One region of the Streptomyces sp. NBC_00376 genome, then DNA from elsewhere that is predicted to be linked to it. Evidence: predicted binding sites of a transcription regulator. Region 1 holds the regulator's gene; the other holds the start of a gene.
The links. Region 1 encodes HrcA, which represses chaperone genes, less so after heat shock. Its sites were predicted from a motif close to TTNGCACTCNGNNNNNCNGAGTGCNAA; they were not measured.

Region 1 (9,822 bases):
GCGCCGAGTACCTGGCGCAGCACCCCGAGGCGATCAAGGAGCGGGTCGCCGCCATCACGGCCGACCAGCTGGCCACCCTGATCTACACCTCGGGCACCACCGGCCGCCCCAAGGGCGTGCGCCTGCCGCACGACAACTGGTCGTACATGGCCAAGGCCACCGTGGCCACCGGCCTCATCACCGCCGACGACGTCCAGTACCTCTGGCTGCCGCTCGCGCACGTCTTCGGCAAGGTCCTCACCTCCGGCCAGATCGAGGTAGGCCACGTGACCGCCGTCGACGGCCGGGTCGACAAGATCATCGAGAACCTGCCGGTGGTCCAGCCGACGTACATGGCCGCGGTGCCCCGCATCTTCGAGAAGGTGTACAACGGCGTCGCCGCCAAGGCGCGGGCCGGCGGCGGGGCCAAGTACAAGATCTTCCAGTGGGCGGCCGGGGTCGCCCGCGAGTACGCGACGGTCTCGCAGGACAACTTCCGGCGCACCGGCACGGCCTCCGTCCCGTTCGGGCTCGGCGCCAAGCACAAGGTCGCCGACACCCTCGTCTTCGCCAAGATCCGTGAGGCGTTCGGCGGCCGGCTGCGCGCCTGTGTCTCCGGCTCCGCCGCCCTCGCCACCGACATCGGCCTCTTCTTCTCCGGCGCCGGGATCCACATCCTGGAGGGCTACGGCCTCACCGAGTCCAGCGCCGCCTCCTTCGTCAACCCGGGCGAGGCCTACCGCACCGGCACCGTCGGCAAGCCGCTCCCCGGCACCGAGGTGCGGATCGCGGACGACGGCGAGATCCTGCTGCGCGGCCCCGGCCTGATGGAGGGCTACCACGGGCAGCCGGAGAAGACCGCCGAGGTACTGGAGCCGGACGGCTGGTTCCACACCGGCGACATCGGCGAGCTGTCCGTGGACGGCTACCTCCGGATCACCGACCGCAAGAAGGACCTGATCAAGACGTCCGGCGGCAAGTACATCGCCCCGGCGGAGGTCGAGGGACAGTTCAAGGCGGTCTGCCCGTTCGTCTCCAACATCCTGGTGCACGGCGCGGACCGGAACTTCTGCACCGCCCTGATCGCACTCGACGAGCCGACCATCCTCGGCTGGGCCGCCGAGAACGGCCTGGGCGGCAAGCCGTACGCCGAAGTGGTCGCCTCCCCGCAGGCCGTCGCGCTCATCGAGGGCTACGTGAAGCGGCTCAACGAGGGCCTGCAGCGCTGGCAGACCATCAAGAAGTTCCGGCTGCTGCCCCGCGACCTGGACATCGAGCACGGCGAGCTGACGCCCAGCCTCAAGCTGAAGCGGCCGGTCGTCGAGCGCGAGTACAAGGGCCTCATCGACGACATGTACGCGGGGACCCGCGAGGCATAGGGCCTGCCCCACGGTGTTCCTCCCGCTCTTTTTCTCCGCTCACTTCGGCAACTCGTTGCTTATGGGCATGGTCCATCTGTCACTCTGTCGGTGTCGTCAGCGCCGCCCAACGAGAACAGACAGACAGCAACGAGAACAGACAGAGCGAGAACAGGTCAGGAGCTGCACCGTGGGGCCCATTCCCTTGCAGCGGGACATCGTTCAGCGTCCCGGTGATCCCGCAGGCCGTGCGGACGCACGGCCGGTCGCCCATACGTCCCTGCCCGGGAACCTCCTCGCACCCTCCGCCGCCCGCAGGTTCGTCCGGGCCGCGCTCGGCGAGTGGACCGGGCTCGGGCTGCCCGCGGCCGTGGGTTTCAGCGAGCGCGTGGCCGAGGACGCGGAAGTCGTCGTCAGTGAACTGGTCACCAACGCGGTCGTGCACGCCGGGACCAATGTGGAGGTGCTCGCCCGGCTGGAGGAGGCCGCCGAGGACGAGGTCGCGGCCCTGGTGCTGGAGGTCTCGGACCACCACCCGGCCCGCGCCGTGCGCAGCGACCGCCCGGAGTCCGGGAGCGCCGCCGACGCCGCGGAGGGCACCAGCCTCGTCGGCCCCGACGAGCCCGCCGAGTACGGTCGCGGGCTCCAGCTCGTCGGCACCCTCGCCGAGCGCTGGGGCATCACCTACCGCACCGGCCTCAAGACCGTCTGGGCCAGGCTCCCCGTGGACGACTGGAACCCCTTCCCGGAACCGGCGGCCGAGCCCGGGTTCCAGCAGGGGCTGCGCGCCGCCGAGCTGCTCGCCCCCACCGCCCGGCGTGCGCTGCGCGACGACGCGGACTGGGCCGGCCGCGGCGCGCTCTCCTTCCTCGCCGAAGCCTCCGACCTGCTCGCCGGCCAGCTCGACGAGGACATCGTGGCGGCGCTCTCCGGACAGTTACTGGTGCCCAGACTCGCCGACTGGTGCGCGATCTGGCTGGAACCCGAGAACGGCGGCCCCTCCGCCGTACCCCGGCTCGCCAGCATCTGGCACCGGGACGAGGCCGAGACCGGGGAGCTGCGCACCCTGCTGGAACAGGACCCGATCCGGCTCCCCGAGCGGGTCGGCACCGGGCCCGTCTCCATGCCGTGGCCCGGCGGCGAGGAGGAGGGCGCGAAGGCCGACGAGCCCGCCGCGTCCGCCCTCGCCTACCGGATCACCTCGGGCGGCCGGACACTCGGCGCCGTACTCCTCGGCCGGGAGGGCCTCGCCCGCGTCCCCGACGAGGTGACCGCGCTCATCGAGGACTTCGTGCGCCGGGTCGGCCTCGCCGTCGGCGCCGCCCGCGAGTACACCCGGCAGGCCACCATCAGCCGCATCCTGCAGCGCGCCCTGCTGCCCGGCAAGGTCGCCGACATACCGGGGGTCACCAGCTCACTGGTGTACGAACCCAGCGACGACGGCGTCGTCGGCGGTGACTTCTACGACATCTTCCCCTGCCCCGGCGACCGCTGGTGCTTCGTGCTGGGCGATGTGCAGGGCAGCGGCCCCGAGGCCGCCGTCGTCACCGGCCTCGCCCGCCCCTGGCTGCGGCTGCTGGCCCGCGAGGGCTTCGGCGTCGGCGAGGTCCTGGACCGGCTCAACCGGCTGCTCCTCGACGACGCGATGGAGGCCGCCGAGGCCGCCGCGCTCATGGTGGCCGCCGCCGGCGGCCAGCAGACCCCGGACACCGGGCAGTCCCGCTTCCTGTCCCTGCTGTACGGAGAGCTCGTACCGCTGCCCGGCGGCGGCGTGCGCTGCACCCTGGCCAGCGCCGGCCACCCGCTGCCGCTGCTGCTGCGGCCCGACGGCGAGGTGCGCCCGGCCGCCGAGCCGCAGATGCTGCTCGGGATCTTCGACGACGTCGCGTACGAGAGCCAGAGCTTCGAGCTGGCGCCCGGCGACAGCCTGCTGTGCGTCACGGACGGGGTGACGGAGCGGCGCTGCGGGCCGCTGATGTTCGACGACGGGGACGGACTGTCCCAGGCGCTGGCCGGCTGCACCGGGCTGTCGGCGGACGGGATAGCGGACCGGATCAAGCGGGCGGTGCATGAATTCGCCGAGCGGCCGCCCGACGACGACCTGGCGCTGCTGGTGCTCCAGGCGGGGTGAGGACGCGTGGCCGGGGACGGGCGGCCTCCGTGATCACGGGCGTGGCCGGGGGTTCCCCGGCGGCGAGCGACAATGGGCGGTATGCCTTCCGTACTGCCCGATGGTGAACCCGTACCCGACGACGGGGCGCTGCCCCGCCATGCCCTGGAAGGCGCGGCCGGCCGGCCGCTCGGCTTCTACCTGCACGTGCCGTACTGCGCGACCCGCTGCGGCTACTGCGACTTCAACACCTACACCGCCACCGAGCTGCGCGGCTCCGGCGGTGCGCTGGCCTCCAGGGACAACTACGCCGAGCATCTGATCGGCGAGGTCCGCCAGGCCCGCAAGGTCCTCGGCGACGATCCGCGCCCGGTTCGCACGGTCTTCGTCGGCGGCGGTACGCCGACCCTGCTGGCCGCCGCGGACCTGGTCCGGATGCTGGGGGCGATCCGCGAGGAGTTCGGGCTCGCGGACGACGCCGAGATCACCACCGAGGCCAATCCGGAGTCCGTCTCCCCGGCGTACCTCGTCGAACTGCGTGAGGGCGGCTTCAACCGGATCTCCTTCGGGATGCAGAGCGCCCGGCAGCACGTGCTGAAGATCCTGGACCGTACGCATACGCCGGGGCGGCCCGAGGCATGTGTCGCCGAGGCCCGGGAGGCGGGCTTCGAGCACGTCAACCTCGACCTGATCTACGGCACGCCGGGGGAGTCCGACGACGACTGGCGGGCCTCGCTGGACGCGGCGATCGGGGCGGGGCCGGACCATGTGTCGGCGTACGCGCTGATCGTCGAGGAGGGCACCCGGCTGGCCCGCCGGATCCGGCGCGGCGAGATCCCGATGACCGACGACGACGCCCACGCCGACCGGTACCTGATCGCGGACGAGGCGATGGCCGCGGCGGGCTTCTCCTGGTACGAGGTGTCGAACTGGGCCCGCACGCCCGAGGGGCGCTGCCTGCACAACGAGCTGTACTGGCGCGGGGCCGACTGGTGGGGCGCCGGACCCGGGGCGCACAGCCACGTCGGCGGGGTGCGCTGGTGGAACGTGAAGCACCCGGGCGCGTACGCGCAGGCGCTGGCCGAGGGGCGGTCGCCGGGGGCCGGGCGCGAGATCCTCTCCGAGGAGGACCGGCGGGTCGAGCGGATCCTGCTGGAGCTCCGGCTCCAGGACGGGTGCCCGCTCGACATCCTGGCCCCGGCCGGTCTGGCCGCTTCCCGCCGTGCGCTGGCGGACGGGCTCCTGGAGCCGGGGCCGTACGAGCGGGGGCGGGCGGTGCTGACCCTGCGGGGCCGGCTGCTGGCGGACGCGGTGGTGCGGGACCTGGTGGACTGAGGGCGGGGGCTCCGCCCCTGGGCCCCCGCCTCCCCGGCTACTCGGGTGCCGTCACGAAGTCGATCAGGTGCTCCACCGAGCCCAGCAGGGACGGCTCCAGGTCGCGGTACGAGTGGACCCTGGACAGGATGTGCTGCCAGGCCGCGCCGGTGTTCTCCGGCCAGCCGAGCGCGCGGCACACGCCCGTCTTCCAGTCCTGGCCGCGAGGGACCACGGGCCAGGCCGTGATGCCCACGGAGGACGGCTTCACCGCCTCCCACACGTCGATGTAGGGGTGGCCGACCACCAGTACGTTCCCGTCCGTGACCTGGTCGGCGATCCGGGACTCCTTGGAGCCGGGGACCAGGTGGTCGACCAGGACGCCCAGCCTGGCGTCCGGGCCGGGGGAGAACTCGCGCACGACGGCGGGAAGGTCGTCGATGCCCTCCAGGTACTCGACGACCACGCCCTCGATCCGCAGGTCGTCGCCCCAGACCCGCTCGACCAGCTCCGCGTCGTGCCGGCCCTCCACATAGATCCGGCCCGCCCGCGCGACCCGGGCGCGCGCCCCGGGCACCGCGACCGAACCCGAGGCCGTCCGCGCGGGGCGCACCGGAGCGGCGGCCGAGGGGCGTACGAGGGTGACGACCCGGCCCTCCAGCAGGAAGCCGCGCGGCTCCATCGGGAACACCCGGTGCTTGCCGAAGCGGTCCTCCAGGGTCACCGTCGGACCCTGGGCCGTCTTCTCGCAGCGGATCACCGCGCCGCAGAATCCGGTGGCGACCTCCTCCACGACCAGATCGGCTTCGGCGGGCACCTCGGGAACGGGGGCGGACCTCTTCCACGGCGGGGTCAGGTCCGGCTGGTAGCTGCGCATCGGACGACGATAGGACGACTTGGCCCCGGGGGTCACGACACGCCGAAGCGCACGGCCAGTTGTTCGCGCTGGTCGCGTACGAACGCCGCGTCCACCACCGCCCCGTGCCCCGGCACGTACACCGCGTCCTCGCCGCCCAGCGCCAGCAGCCGGTCCAGGGAGGCCGGCCACCGGGCGGGGAAGGCGTCCCGGCCCGCCTGCGGTTCGCCGGACTCCTCGACCAGGTCGCCGCAGAGCACGATCGCGGGGGAGCCGGGGACGACCGCCACCAGGTCGTGGCTGCTGTGCGCGGGGCCCACGTCGGCCAGCAGCACCTTGCGTCCGCCGCCCAGATCGAGCGTCCACTCGCCGCACACCTCGTGCTGCGGCGCGACCAGCGCGTCGACGGCCTCCACCGCGTCGTGCTCCTCGACCCCGTGGCGCACGGCCGAGCTGTGCAGCTCGTCCTTCCCGTGCTTCAGCAGCTCGGCCATGCCGACCGCCCCGTACACCTGGGCGCCGGAGAACGCGGCCGTGCCCAGCACATGGTCGAAATGGGGATGGCTGAGTGCGATATGCGTCACCCTCCGGCCGAGCAGGGCCTGCGTCTGGGCCCGCACCTCGGCGCCCTCGCGGAGCGTCGATCCGGTGTCGTAGAGGAGCACTCCGTCCGTTCCCGACACCAGTGCGACCGTCGCGTCCCACCCGGGAAGGCGCCTCCGCCCCACTCCGCGACCGAGTCGCTCCCAGCCGAACTCTTCCCAAGAGGCATCCATACCGTGACGCTATCCGCAAACCACCTGTGAGGTCGCGAGGTAGCGTGGTCGGTCGCCCTTGCTAGGTCCCCACTCGGCCGCCGTACACTGGCCGGGGGGTTGCTGGCACTCGCGTTGACAGAGTGCCAGGCGGATTCCTGGGCAGAGAAACAGGAACGACCCGAGAACCAACGAGGAAACACAGCTGGAGGTGTGCGCGATGCTCAGCGAACGCAGACTCGAAGTGCTTCGCGCCATCGTCCAGGACTATGTCGGCACGGAGGAGCCCGTCGGCTCCAAGGCGCTCACCGAGCGGCACAAGCTGGGAGTCTCCCCGGCAACCGTCCGCAACGACATGGCGGTGCTGGAGGACGAGGGCTTCATCGCCCAGCCCCACACCAGCGCGGGACGCATTCCGACGGACAAGGGCTACCGGCTCTTCGTCGACAAGCTCGCGGGGGTCAAGCCCCTCTCGACGCCGGAACGTCGCGCCATTCACAATTTCCTCGACGGCGCGGTCGACCTCGACGACGTCGTGGGCCGCACCGTACGGCTGCTCGCGCAGCTGACCCGGCAGGTCGCCATCGTGCAGTACCCCTCGCTGACCCGCTCGACGGTGCGGCACGTGGAACTGCTCTCCCTGGCACCCGCCCGGCTGATGCTCGTGCTCATCACGGACACCGGCCGGGTCGAACAGCGCATGATCGACTGCCCCGCCCCGTTCGGCGAGACCTCTCTCGCCGATCTGCGGGCCCGGCTCAACAGCCGGGTCGTCGGACGCCGCTTCGCGGACGTCCCGCAGCTGGTGCAGGACCTGCCGGAATCCTTCGAGAGCGAGGACCGGGGAACCGTGTCCACCGTGCTCTCCACCCTGCTCGAAACCCTCGTCGAGGAGACGGAGGAGCGGCTGATGATCGGCGGCACCTCCAACCTCACCCGCTTCGGGCACGACTTCCCGGTGATGATCCGGCCGGTGCTGGAGGCACTGGAGGAGCAGGTCGTGCTGCTGAAGCTGCTCGGCGAGGCCAAGGACTCGGGCATGACCGTACGTATCGGGCACGAGAACGCCCACGAAGGGCTCAACTCCACGTCCGTCGTCGCGGTCGGCTACGGTTCGGGCGACGAGGCAGTCGCCAAACTCGGCGTGGTCGGACCGACCCGCATGGACTACCCCGGAACGATGGGAGCGGTACGCGCAGTGGCACGTTACGTCGGACAGATCCTGGCGGAGTCGTAAGTGGCCACGGACTACTACGCCGTACTCGGCGTGCGCCGCGACGCATCTCAGGACGAGATCAAGAAGGCATTCCGGAGGCTCGCCCGCGAGCTGCACCCGGATGTGAACCCCGATCCGAAGACCCAGGAGCGGTTCAAGGAGATCAACGCCGCCTACGAGGTGCTGTCGGACCCGCAGAAGAAGCAGGTCTACGACCTCGGCGGCGACCCGCTGTCCGCCTCCGGCGGCGGTGGCGCGGGCGGATTCGGACAGGGCGGCTTCGGCAACTTCTCCGACATCATGGACGCGTTCTTCGGTACGTCGTCGCAGCGCGGGCCCCGTTCGCGCACCCGGCGCGGCCAGGACGCGATGATCCGTCTGGAGATCGATCTCGCCGAGGCGGCGTTCGGCACCACCAAGGACATCCAGGTCGACACGGCCGTCGTCTGTACGACGTGCAGCGGTGAGGGCGCCGCCCCAGGCACCTCCGCCCAGACCTGTGACATGTGCCGCGGCCGCGGCGAGGTCTCCCAGGTCACCCGGTCCTTCCTCGGCCAGGTCATGACCTCGCGGCCCTGCCCGCAGTGCCAGGGCTTCGGCACGGTCGTGCCGACCCCGTGCCCGGAGTGCGCCGGTGACGGCCGCATCCGCTCGCGGCGCACGCTCACCGTGAAGATCCCCGCCGGTGTCGACAACGGCACCCGCATCCAGCTCGCGGGCGAGGGCGAGGTCGGCCCCGGCGGCGGCCCGGCCGGCGATCTGTACGTGGAGATCCACGAGCTCTCGCACTCGGTGTTCCAGCGCCGCGGCGACGACCTGCACTGCACGGTCACCATCCCCATGACGGCGGGCGCGCTCGGCACCAAGGTGCCGCTGGAGACGCTCGACGGCCTGGAGGAGGTCGACATCCGGCCGGGCACCCAGTCCGGCCAGTCGGTGCCGCTGCACGGCCGCGGCATCACGCATCTGCGGGGCGGCGGGCGCGGCGACCTGATCGTGCACGTCGAGGTGATGACCCCGACGAAGCTGGACCCGGAGCAGGAGCGGCTGCTGCGCGACCTGGCGAAGATGCGCGGCGAGGAGCGGCCCACCGGCCAGTTCCAGCCCGGCCAGCAGGGGCTGTTCTCCCGGCTGAAGGACGCCTTCAACGGCCGCTGACCGGTCCCGCACACCGTTTCCGGACGCCGGACGGACCCGCTCGGCGGGCCTGTCCGGCGTTCGCGTGCGGGCCTGCCGGTGTCCGCGTACGAACCTGTCCGGCGTTCGCGTATGAACCCGTGCGGTGTTCGCTTACGGACCTTGTCCGGCGTTCAGTACAAAGCGGGCCCCGTCCCGCGCGCCCCGCGCCGCGCGGGACGTGACACGATGCGGTCATGTCATCCGCGTTGACCGATCTCTGCCGGTATCCGATCGTGCAGGCCCCGATGGCGGGGGGCGCATCCTGTCCGCAGCTCGCCGCCGCCGTCTGTGAGGCGGGCGGGCTCGGTTTCCTCGCCGCCGGGTACAAGACGGCGGACGGCATGTACAACGAGATCAAGCAGCTGCGCGGGCTGACCGGTCAGCCCTTCGGCGTCAATCTCTTCATGCCGCAGCCGGCGCTCGCCGACCCGAGCGCCGTCGAGGTGTACCGGCACCAGCTCGCGGGCGAGGCCGCCTGGTACGAGACCCCGCTCGGTGATCCGGACTCCGGCGGCGACGACAACTACGACGCCAAGATCGCCATCCTCCTGGAGGACCCGGTCCCGGCCGTCTCGTTCACCTTCGGCTGCCCGACCCGCGACACCCTCGACGCGTTCGCCGGCGTCGGCACGTACACCGTCGTGACGGTCACCACGCCCGAGGAGGCCCAGGCCGCCCAGTGGGCGGGCGCCGACGCGGTCTGCGTCCAGGGCGTCGAGGCGGGCGGCCACCAGTCCACCCACCGCGACGACCCGCAGACCGACGGCGCCGGAATCGGGCTGCTCTCACTGGTCTCCCAGGTCCGCGAGACCGTGCAGATACCGATCGTCGCCACCGGCGGGCTGATGCGCGGCTCCCAGATCGCCGCGGTGCTCGCCGCGGGCGCGGAGGCGGCGCAGCTCGGCACGGCGTTCCTCATCTGCCCCGAGTCCGGGGCGGGCCTGCTGCACAAGCAGGCCCTGACCAACCCGCTGTTCGTACGGACCGCCCTGACCCGGGCGTTCTCCGGCCGCCCGGCCCGCGGCCTGGTCAACCGGTTCATGCGCGAGCACGGC
Region 2 (9,822 bases), 2.3 Mb from region 1:
GCTGATCCACAACGACGTGGACGCGATCCAGGTGGTGCAGCGCCTGGCCGAGCTGGGTGTGCGGGTGCCGGAGGACCTGGCGCTGATCGCCTACGACGACGAGGTGGCGGCCCTCGCGGACACCCCGCTCACGGCGGTGGCGCCACCCAAGCGCGAGGTGGGCCGCCATGCGACGGAGCTGCTGGTGGAGCGGCTGGGCCAGAGCACGGGCGCTCCCCGGCGGCATCTGACGCTGCTGCCGCAGCTGAGGGTCAGGGACTCGTGCGGGGCGCGTCTGCCGTAGGCGCGCCGGAGCGGGCGCTCCCGCGGCCCTCGCACCCGATTTCGCAGGATATCTCATACCCTTCCGTACGCAACTTATCTGATCTTTTTTCGATCAATCGATCTTTCGCTCTTGACTTCGGTCACGACTGGTCCAAGGATCACGGCCAACGCCAATGTCGCCGCCAGTTCAGGAGCCTCGCTGTGAGCCGCAGTCCGAGCAGAACGTCCCTCGCCGTTGTCGGCACCGCCACCGCCCTCGCCCTTCTCACGGCCTGTGGCGGCAGCGGTGACGACGACTCCGCCGCCGGAAGCGACGGCAAGCCCGTCAGCATCACCTTCTGGGGCTGGGCCAAGGGATCCAAGGAGGTCGTTGACGCGTTCAACGCCTCGCACAAGAACATCAAGGTGGTGTACGAGGAGATCCCGTCCGGCAACGCGGGCGGTTACGCCAAGATCTCCAACGCGGTGAAGGCGGGCAACGCCCCCGACCTGGTCTCCATCGAGTACCCGCAGCTTCCGGAGTACGTCAGTCAGGGCGCGCTCCAGGACATCGGCCAGTACTTCACCGAGGACATCCGCAAGAAGCTGCTGCCGCAGGCGGTCGAGCTGACGACGCTCGGCGGCAAGAACTGGGCCGTTCCGTTCGACGCCTCGCCGCAGTCCTTCTACTACCGCAAGGACCTCTTCGAGAAGTACGGCGTCGAGGTCCCCAAGACCTGGGACGAGTTCCGCAAGGCCGCCGAGAAGATCAAGAAGGCCGACAAGAAGGCCCGGATCGGCACCTTCTTCCCCGATGACCCGACCACGTTCCAGGCGATGGCCTGGCAGGCCGGCGCCCAGTGGTACAAGCCCGAGGGCGACACCTGGAAGGTCAGCACCGCCGACGCGGCCACCAACAAGGTCGCCGACTACTGGCAGGGTCTGCTCGACGACGACCTGATCCGCTCCAACGCCTCGTTCAGCCCCGAGTGGACCAACTCCCTCAAGAACGGCGGCACCGTCGGCTACCTCGGCGCCGCCTGGGGCGCGGGTGTCCTCAAGGGCACGCTGCCCGAGCAGAGCGGCAAGTGGGCCGTCGCCCCGATGCCCAGCTGGGACGGCAAGCCCGCCAGCGGCATGCTCGGCGGCTCCACCTTCGCGGTGACCAAGACCAGCAAGAAGGCGAAGGCCGCGGTCGAGTTCGCCACCTGGATGTCGACCACCGAGGAAGGCATCAAGGCCCGCATCGAGTCCGGCACTTCGAGCGCCTTCCCGGCCGCGGCCGCCCTGCGCCCGGTCGCCAAGAAGTCCTTCGACGCCGGGTTCTACGGCGGCGAGGACATCTACCAGGTGTTCGAGGGCGCCGCGACGTCGATCGGCCAGAACTGGAGCTGGGGCCCGACGACCGGCACCACGAACACCACCATGAAGGACCAGTTCGGCAAGGTCGCCAGCGGTGGCACCACCATCAAGGACGCCGTGAAGGCCGGGCACGACGCCACGGTCGCCGAGCTGAAGAAGCGCGGTCTGAAGGTCGAGGACGCAGGCTGATGAAGCGCGCCCGGACGACCAGAGCCGCCGCCATCCTGCTGGGGCCCTTCTTCGTACTGTTCACCGTGGCCATGGTGCTGCCGATCGGTTACGCGGTCTGGCTCAGCCTGTTCACCGAGAAGCAGTCCGGCCTGGGCTTCGGCGGCACCGAGACCGTCTTCAGCGGACTCGACAACTACACGGCGGCCCTGGGCGACCGGGCGTTCCGCGAGGGCTTCGGCGTACTCCTCGGATACTGCCTGTTCTACATTCCGCTGCTGCTCATCGGAGCCCTCGCCCTCGCCCTGCTGCTGGACTCCACGCTGGCCCGGGCCCGCCGGTTCTTTCAGCTCGCGCTCTTCCTGCCGCACGCCGTGCCCGGCATCATCGCCGCGCTGATCTGGGTGTACCTCTACACACCGCAGCTCAGCCCGGTGGTCAGTGCCATGGAGTCCGGCGGGATCGGCTTCGACTTCTTCTCCCCCGAAGGCGCCCTTCCCTCGGTCGTCAACATCGCCCTGTGGGAGTGGCTCGGCTACAACATGGTGATCTTCTACGCCGCGTTGCAGGCGATCGACCGCTCCGTGCTCGAAGCGGCGACGGTCGACGGGGCCGGCGCCTGGCGCGTCGCGCTCAGCATCAAGGTTCCGCTGATCCGCGCCTCCGTCGTGATGGTCGCGCTGTTCACGGTCATCGGCTCGCTCCAGCTGTTCACCGAGCCGCTGATCCTCAACAAGGGGACCGGCTCCGCCGTCACCTCCACCTGGACGCCCAACATGTACGCGTACACCGCGGCCTTCGAACGCAACGACTACGGTCTCGCCGCGGCCGCCTCCATCCTGCTGGCGCTCACGGCCGCGCTGCTGTCCTTCGTCGTCACCCGCTTCACCGGCCGGAAGGGCAAGAAAGCATGAACTCCCCCGCCTCCCGCAGCCGCTGGATGTCGAAGACCGCAGTCAACGGCTTTCTCCTGCTCGCCGTCGTCTACATGCTCTTCCCGCTCGTCTGGCTGGTCACCGCCGCCACGAAGGACACCGGCGGCCTGCTCGCGGGCAACGCCTTCTCCTTCGAGGGCTTCAACCTCGGCGAGAACCTGTCGAACCTGGCCTCCTACGGCGACGGCATCTACTTCCGCTGGTACCTCAACAGCCTCATGTACGCGGGCGGCGGGGCGATCGTCTGCTCACTGATCTGCGTCGCCGCGGGATACGCCTTCGACAAGTACGAATTCCGGGGCAAGGAGAAGCTGTTCGCCCTCGTGCTGATGGGTGTGCTGGTGCCCACCACGGCGCTCGCCCTGCCGATGTACCTCCTGGCCTCCAAGACCGGCCTGGTCAACACCTACTGGTCGGTGCTGATCCCGGTGCTGGTCAACCCGTTCGGCGTGTATCTCGCCCGGGTGTTCAGCACCGGCTACATACCGAACGAGGCCCTGGAGGCCGCCCGTATCGACGGGGCCGGCGAGCTGCGCGTCTTCTGGTCCATCGGACTGCGCATGGTCATGCCGGGCTTCGTGACGGTCTTCCTCTTCCAGTTCACCGCGATCTGGAACAACTTCTTCCTCCCCCTCGTGATGCTCTCGGACCGCAAGCTCTTCCCGCTGAGCCTCGGTCTGTACTCCTGGAACACCAACACCCACGGCGAGCCGAGCTTCTACCCGCTCGTCGTCACCGGGTCCCTCCTCGCCGTCATCCCCCTGATCGTCGCCTTCGTCTCGCTGCAGCGGCACTGGAAGGCCGGACTGACCGCCGGCAGCGTCAAGTGACCTCACCGCGAGCCCTGAGGAGTACGAGTCCCACCATGCCCCACGCCACTGACAACCGGCCGACGGCCCTGCTCGCGATGGGCCCCGGCATCGCCGACCGTCTCCTCGCCGACCGCCACCGCACCCGGCTGGCCGCCCTCACCCGCACCGACCCGCACTTCGTCGCCCACGACCTGGCCGACCCGACGCCCGAGGCGGCCGCCGCGCTCGCCGAGGCCGAGGTGCTGTTCACCTGCTGGGGCGCGACCCCGCTCACCGCCGGGGTACTGGCGGGCGCGCCCCGGCTGCGGGCCGTCGTGCACGCCGCGGGCTCCGTGAAGCACCACATCACCGACGCCTGCTGGGAACGCGGTATCACCGTCACCTCGGCGGCCGGGGCCAACGCCCTGCCGGTCGCCGAATTCACCCTCGCCGCGATCCTGTTCGCCGGCAAGCGGGTGCTGCACTCCGCGGAGCGCTACCGCGGCCTGCGCGCCGAGCACAACTGGCTCGGGGAGCTCGACGGGGCCGGCAACTACCGCCGTACCGTCGGCATCGTCGGCGCCTCCCGGATCGGCCGGCGCGTGATCGAGCTGCTGCGCCCCTTCGACCTGGACGTGCTGCTGTACGACCCGTACGTGGACGGCCCGGAGGCGGCACGGCTCGGTGTACGGCTCACCTCGCTCGACGAGCTGTGCGCGAGCAGCTCCGTCGTCTCGGTGCACGCCCCCCAGCTCCCGGAGACCCACCATCTGATCGGTGCGACGCAGCTGGCCGCCATGGCGGACGCGACGACGCTGATCAATACGGCGCGGGGTTCGCTGATCGACGAGGGCGCGCTGCTGCCCGAGCTGACGGCCGGGCGGCTCCAGGCGGTGCTGGATGTGACGGACCCCGAACTCCCGTCCGCCGACTCGCCGTTGTACACCCTGCCGAACGTGCTGCTCACCCCGCACGTCGCGGGTTCGCTGGGCGACGAGCTGCACCGGATGGCCGACCAGGCGCTGGACGAGCTGGAGCGGTTCGCGGCCGGCCTGCCCTTCGCGGACCCGGTGCACTCCGGGAGCCTGAGCCACTCGGCCTGAATGCCCGAAGGCCCCCTGTCCCACCGTCGAGCGGTGGGGCAGGGGGCCTTCTGCTGCCTTCGGCCTTCCGAGGGCTGCTCGGCCTTCCGAGGGCGGTGAGCCCTCGGCGGCCGGGAGCCGGTGGCCAGGCGTCAGTGCGAGTGGCCGTGACCGCCGTGGCCGGCCTCGGCCTCTTCCTCGGCCGGCTTCTCGACGACCAGGGTCTCGGTCGTGAGCAGCAGCGACGCGATGGACGCGGCGTTCTCCAGCGCGGAGCGGGTGACCTTGACCGGGTCGATGACGCCGGCCTTCACCAGGTCGCCGTACTCGCCGGTCGCGGCGTTGAAGCCCTGGCCCTTGTCGAGCTCGGAGACCTTCGAGGTGATGACGTAGCCCTCGAGGCCCGCGTTCTCGGCGATCCAGCGCAGCGGCTCGACGGCGGCGCGGCGCACGACCGCGACACCGGTGGCCTCGTCGCCGGTCTTGCCGAGGTTGCCGTCCAGCACCTTGACGGCGTGGACGATGGCGGAGCCACCACCGGAGACGATGCCCTCCTCGACCGCGGCGCGGGTCGCGGAGATGGCGTCCTCCAGACGGTGCTTCTTCTCCTTGAGCTCCACCTCGGTGGCGGCACCGACGCGGATCACGCACACGCCGCCGGCCAGCTTCGCGAGGCGCTCCTGGAGCTTCTCGCGGTCCCAGTCGGAGTCGGTGGCGTCGATCTCGGCCTTGATCTGGTTGACCCGGCCCTTGACGTCGCCGGGCTCGCCGCCGCCGTCCACGATCGTGGTGTCGTCCTTGGAGACGGTGACGCGGCGGGCGGTGCCCAGCACGTCCAGACCGGCCTGGTCGAGCTTGAGGCCGACCTCCTCGGCGATGACGGTCGCACCGGTGAGGGTGGCGATGTCGCCGAGCATGGCCTTGCGGCGGTCACCGAAGCCCGGGGCCTTCACCGCGACGGCGTTGAAGGTGCCACGGATCTTGTTGACGACGAGGGTCGACAGCGCCTCGCCCTCGACGTCCTCGGCGATGATCAGCAGCGGCTTGGAGCCACCGGCCTGGATGACCTTCTCCAGCAGCGGGAGCAGCTCCTGGATCGAGCCGATCTTGCCCTGGTGGATCAGGATGTACGGGTCGTCGAGGACGGCCTCCATACGCTCCTGGTCGGTCACCATGTACGGGGACAGGTAGCCCTTGTCGAAGGCCATGCCCTCGGTGAAGTCGAGGTCCAGACCGAAGGTGTTGGACTCCTCGACGGTGATGACACCGTCCTTGCCGACCTTGTCCATCGCGTCCGCGATGAGCTCGCCGACCTGCGGGTCCTGCGCGGAGAGCGCGGCCACGGCGGCGATGTCGGTCTTGTCCTCGATCGGGCGGGCGGTCGCGAGGAGCTCCTCGGACACGGCCTTGACCGCGGCGTCGATGCCCTTCTTCAGGGCGGCCGGGGAGGCACCGGCGGCGACGTTGCGCAGACCCTCGCGGACGAGCGCCTGGGCCAGCACGGTGGCGGTGGTCGTACCGTCACCCGCGACGTCGTTGGTCTTGGTCGCCACCTCCTTCACCAGCTGGGCACCGAGGTTCTCGTACGGGTCGTCGAGCTCGACCTCGCGCGCGATGGTGACACCGTCGTTGGTGATGGTGGGAGCGCCGAACTTCTTGTCGATGACGACATTGCGGCCCTTGGGGCCGATCGTCACCTTGACCGTGTCGGCAAGCTTGTTGACGCCGCGCTCAAGGGCGCGACGGGCGTCCTCGTCGAACTTCAGGATCTTCGCCATGGGAGCTGAGCTTTCCTCTCGAACGAACTGCGCCCCCGACCACCCGGCTGGTTATTCGCGGGGGCCAGGGGCGCAGAACAGAAGCAAACGTGGGTGAATTACTTCTCGACGATCGCGAGCACGTCGCGAGCCGAGAGGACGAGGTACTCCTCGCCGTTGTACTTCACCTCGGTGCCGCCGTACTTGCTGTAGAGCACGACGTCGCCGGTCTTGACGTCGAGCGGAAGGCGCTCGCCGTTCTCGAAGCGGCCCGGGCCCACGGCCAGGACGACGCCCTCCTGGGGCTTCTCCTTGGCGGTGTCCGGAATGACCAGGCCGGAGGCCGTGGTCTGCTCGGCGTCGAGCGGCTGGACCACAATGCGGTCCTCGAGCGGCTTGATCGCAACCTTGGTGCTGGCGGTCGACACGATCCGGTCTCCCCCTTCGGAGATCTCACGGGGTAACAGTCTTTGGGTGGCGACCAGGTCGATCCGTCGTCGCGGGTGCCGGACCTGCCAGTCGCGCAGTACTGCTGGCACTCTCCAGTGGTGAGTGCCAGCACCGAGACTATGACCGGGATTAGCACTCGGTCAAGCGGAGTGCCAATTCAGACGATCGTGGCGTGGCACTTCCGGACACCGGTCCGGACAACAGTCCGGACAACATGGAGGCAACGTACGGACGCACCGGACCGTTCCGTACGACCGTGGGGAGATGACCCGCCCTTCTCCGTACCGGCAGCCGGACCCCGCGTCCGGGCGGCGCCCGTACGAATCGCGCACCGTGAACGGCTGCCTCGATGTGGTGCTCGGGCTGCTGCTGACCCTCCTGGAGGGGCTGATCTGCGCGGTCGCCACCATCCAGCCGGCCTTCTCCCGGGCGGACCTCGACGGCTCGGAGACCACGGGCCCGCCGCCGATGGACTGGACGCCCGTCCTCGTCCTCGGCTCGATCGCCGCGGTGATCGGCCTGATCGCCGTCGTGCTGATCCGCAGCAACTGGCCCCGGGCGGGCGCGCTCCAGGTGCTGGCGGCGCTGGCGCTGTGCGTGGTCACCGTGCAGGCCGGCCACGAGGACTACCGCCGCTCGCACCCGGCGCCCGCGCCCGCTCCCTCGTACGGTCCCGGCCGGACCGACCACCAGTGCCTCAGTGGCGGCGACAGCCGCGAGTGCCGGGACTCCGGCAGCTGACCGCAGGAGATCACGACCATCGACCCCGACTCGCCGTGATCACCGTGCGCGGGCGGGCCCGCCGCGGGCGTCCGCTGCGGGTGATGCACCTTCTGGGCGGCCTTGCGGCCCAGCCGTTCGATCGGGTCCACCGACTGGGCGCAGCCGGTGGCGGCCAGGAGCGCACCGGCCGCCAGCAGTCCGGCCAGCAGCCGGTGCGCCTTTCTCATACGTAGTCCTCCAGCCGGGCCACGGCGTATCCCCGGTCCGTGACGGTCTTCATGACCGCCCGGACCAGGTCGGCCATGCTGCCGCCCCATTCACCGCGCCCCCGGAAATGGGTGAGGATGATGTCGCCCGGGTGCAGGTCCTGGTCCTCCTCGCGCCACTCCATGTGGTCCGGGAACGCCTCGGCGTTCCAGAGGGGCACGGCCTTGATCCCGCAGGACTGCGCGATGCGGAGGGTGTCGCCGTTGTAGTTGCCGTACGGCGGGCGGAAGAGGACGGGCCGCTTGCCGAACTGCTTCTCGATGATCTCCTGCTGGTGGCAGATCTCGCGTTCCTGCTCGTCGTACGGGAGTCCGGGCAGATAGGGGTGGTTGAGCGTGTGGTTGTTGATGGAGACGCCCAGCCGCTGGGCCTCGCCGAAGTACCCGTAGTTGTCGCTCACCTCGTAGTCGCTGAGGAAGGCGCTGTACGGGATGTCCAGCTCGTCCATCATCTGCAGCAGCTCGGGGTCCTTCTCGGAGCCGTCGTCCATCGTCAGGAAGACGATCCGGTCTTTGGTCGGGACGGTGGTGAAGACCGGCGGCAGCGAGTCGTTGCCGCCCTTCACCTCGAACCCCTCGCGGGTGGTGATGCGCGGCTTCACGGCGGGTGGCGGCGGTGCGATCAGCGGCGTCCTCTCCAGCCCCCACTTCTTGGCGAGCGCCGCCCGCACGGCCGGAGCGAGCTGCGCGTTCTCATGGGACCCGTCGGGTGCGCGGCCCTGGCCGGGCCGCTGTCCGGGGCCGCCCGGGTGCCCGGCGGCGGGGTTCGAACCAGGGTTCGGCTCCGGGTTCCCGGCCAGGGGCCGGTCCCGGTGTTCGGTGTCGCCCGCCTGTTCGCCGGCCCCGGAGGCACAGCCGGAGCCGACCGCGGCGACCAGGAGTGCGGCCAGGACGGCGCAGGCGGGCCGGTGCGCGCCCGAGCCCCGGTCGCGCCCGGACCGGGGCATGCCCGGCTCGCTCCGTTTCATGGTGTTTTTTTCGTTTTGTCGTACAAGCTGCATGGCGCCGCATACTGCCAGCACTGGACGGGCCTCCCGGCCCGACACCGCCGCCGGGCCCGCCGCTCTACCCGGCTGGCTCACAATGGGGCGGGTGAACGCTCTCGCCCCGAACGACCCGTCCGACGCCAGCGACCCGTCCGCCGCCGACGACCGGTCCGACGCCCCCGGCCCCATCGCCGCCTTCCAGGCCCTGCGCACCCCCGAGGGCACCGCGCTCCTGGACGGACTGCGGTCGTACGACCCCTCCCAGGAACTCGCCACCGCCACCCGGCTGCGCCGCTCCCACCCGGCCGCCCTGGTCTCGGCGGCACTGGGCCAGGCGCGACTGCGGCAGCGGGCGGTGGCGAAGTTCGGCGCCGAGGACGCGTACCGGATGTTCTTCACGCCCAACGGCGTCGAGCAGGCGACCCGTACGTCGGTGGCCACCCATCGCGCACGGCGGTTCGCCGCGGGCGGGGTGCGCAGCGTCGCCGATCTCTGCTGCGGGATCGGCGGCGACGCGCTCGCGCTCGCGCGGGCGGGCATCCGCGTGCTCGCCGTCGACCGCGACCCGCTGACCGCGGAGGTGGCCCGTGCCAACGCCGCCGCGCTGGGCCTGGACGGTCTGATCGAGGTGCGGTGCGCCGATGTCGCGGGAGTCGACACCTCGTCGTACGACGCGGTCTTCGTCGACCCGGCCCGGCGCGGCGGGCGGGGCCGGATCTTCGACCCCGAGGCGTACTCGCCGCCGCTCTCCTGGGCGACCGGTGCCGCGCTCGCGGCTCCCCGGGCCGCCCTGAAGATCGCCCCGGGCATCCCGCACGAGGCGATCCCGGCGCAGGCGGAGGCCGAGTGGATCTCGGACGGCGGCGACGTGAAGGAGGCGGTGCTCTGGTTCGGCGAGGGCTTCGCGGCCGGTTCGTACCGCGCCACCGTGCTCCCGGCCGGGGCCACCCTGTGGTCCGCGGCCCCGCCGCCCGCCCCGCCGGTCGGCCCGGTGGGCCGCTATCTGTACGAGCCGGACGGCGCCGTCATCCGCGCCCATCTGGTCGCCGACCTCGTCGA

Region 2: the regulator HrcA is predicted to act here: its motif matches at 6,918-6,944, upstream of groES (co-chaperone GroES).

Annotation. Positions count from the first base shown of each region.
Region 1 covers NZ_CP107960.1:5,880,375-5,890,196, forward strand. The annotation lists gene OG842_RS26410 (AMP-dependent synthetase/ligase) at 1-1,358, shown strand, start outside; gene OG842_RS26415 (ATP-binding SpoIIE family protein phosphatase) at 1,543-3,468, shown strand; gene hemW (radical SAM family heme chaperone HemW) at 3,541-4,782, shown strand; gene OG842_RS26425 (DUF3097 domain-containing protein) at 4,820-5,638, opposite strand; gene OG842_RS26430 (MBL fold metallo-hydrolase) at 5,671-6,393, opposite strand; gene hrcA (heat-inducible transcriptional repressor HrcA) at 6,593-7,609, shown strand; gene dnaJ (molecular chaperone DnaJ) at 7,610-8,746, shown strand; gene OG842_RS26445 (nitronate monooxygenase) at 8,962-9,822, shown strand, end outside.
Region 2 covers NZ_CP107960.1:3,548,161-3,557,982, forward strand. The annotation lists gene OG842_RS15740 (substrate-binding domain-containing protein) at 1-283, shown strand, start outside; gene OG842_RS15745 (ABC transporter substrate-binding protein) at 466-1,794, shown strand; gene OG842_RS15750 (carbohydrate ABC transporter permease) at 1,794-2,687, shown strand; gene OG842_RS15755 (carbohydrate ABC transporter permease) at 2,684-3,538, shown strand; gene OG842_RS15760 (hydroxyacid dehydrogenase) at 3,574-4,602, shown strand; gene groL (chaperonin GroEL) at 4,734-6,359, opposite strand; gene groES (co-chaperone GroES) at 6,458-6,766, opposite strand; gene OG842_RS15775 (DUF6234 family protein) at 7,053-7,529, shown strand; partial or broken gene OG842_RS15780 (polysaccharide deacetylase family protein) at 7,607-7,738, opposite strand; gene OG842_RS15785 (polysaccharide deacetylase family protein) at 7,735-8,778, opposite strand; gene OG842_RS15790 (class I SAM-dependent methyltransferase) at 8,861-9,822, shown strand, end outside.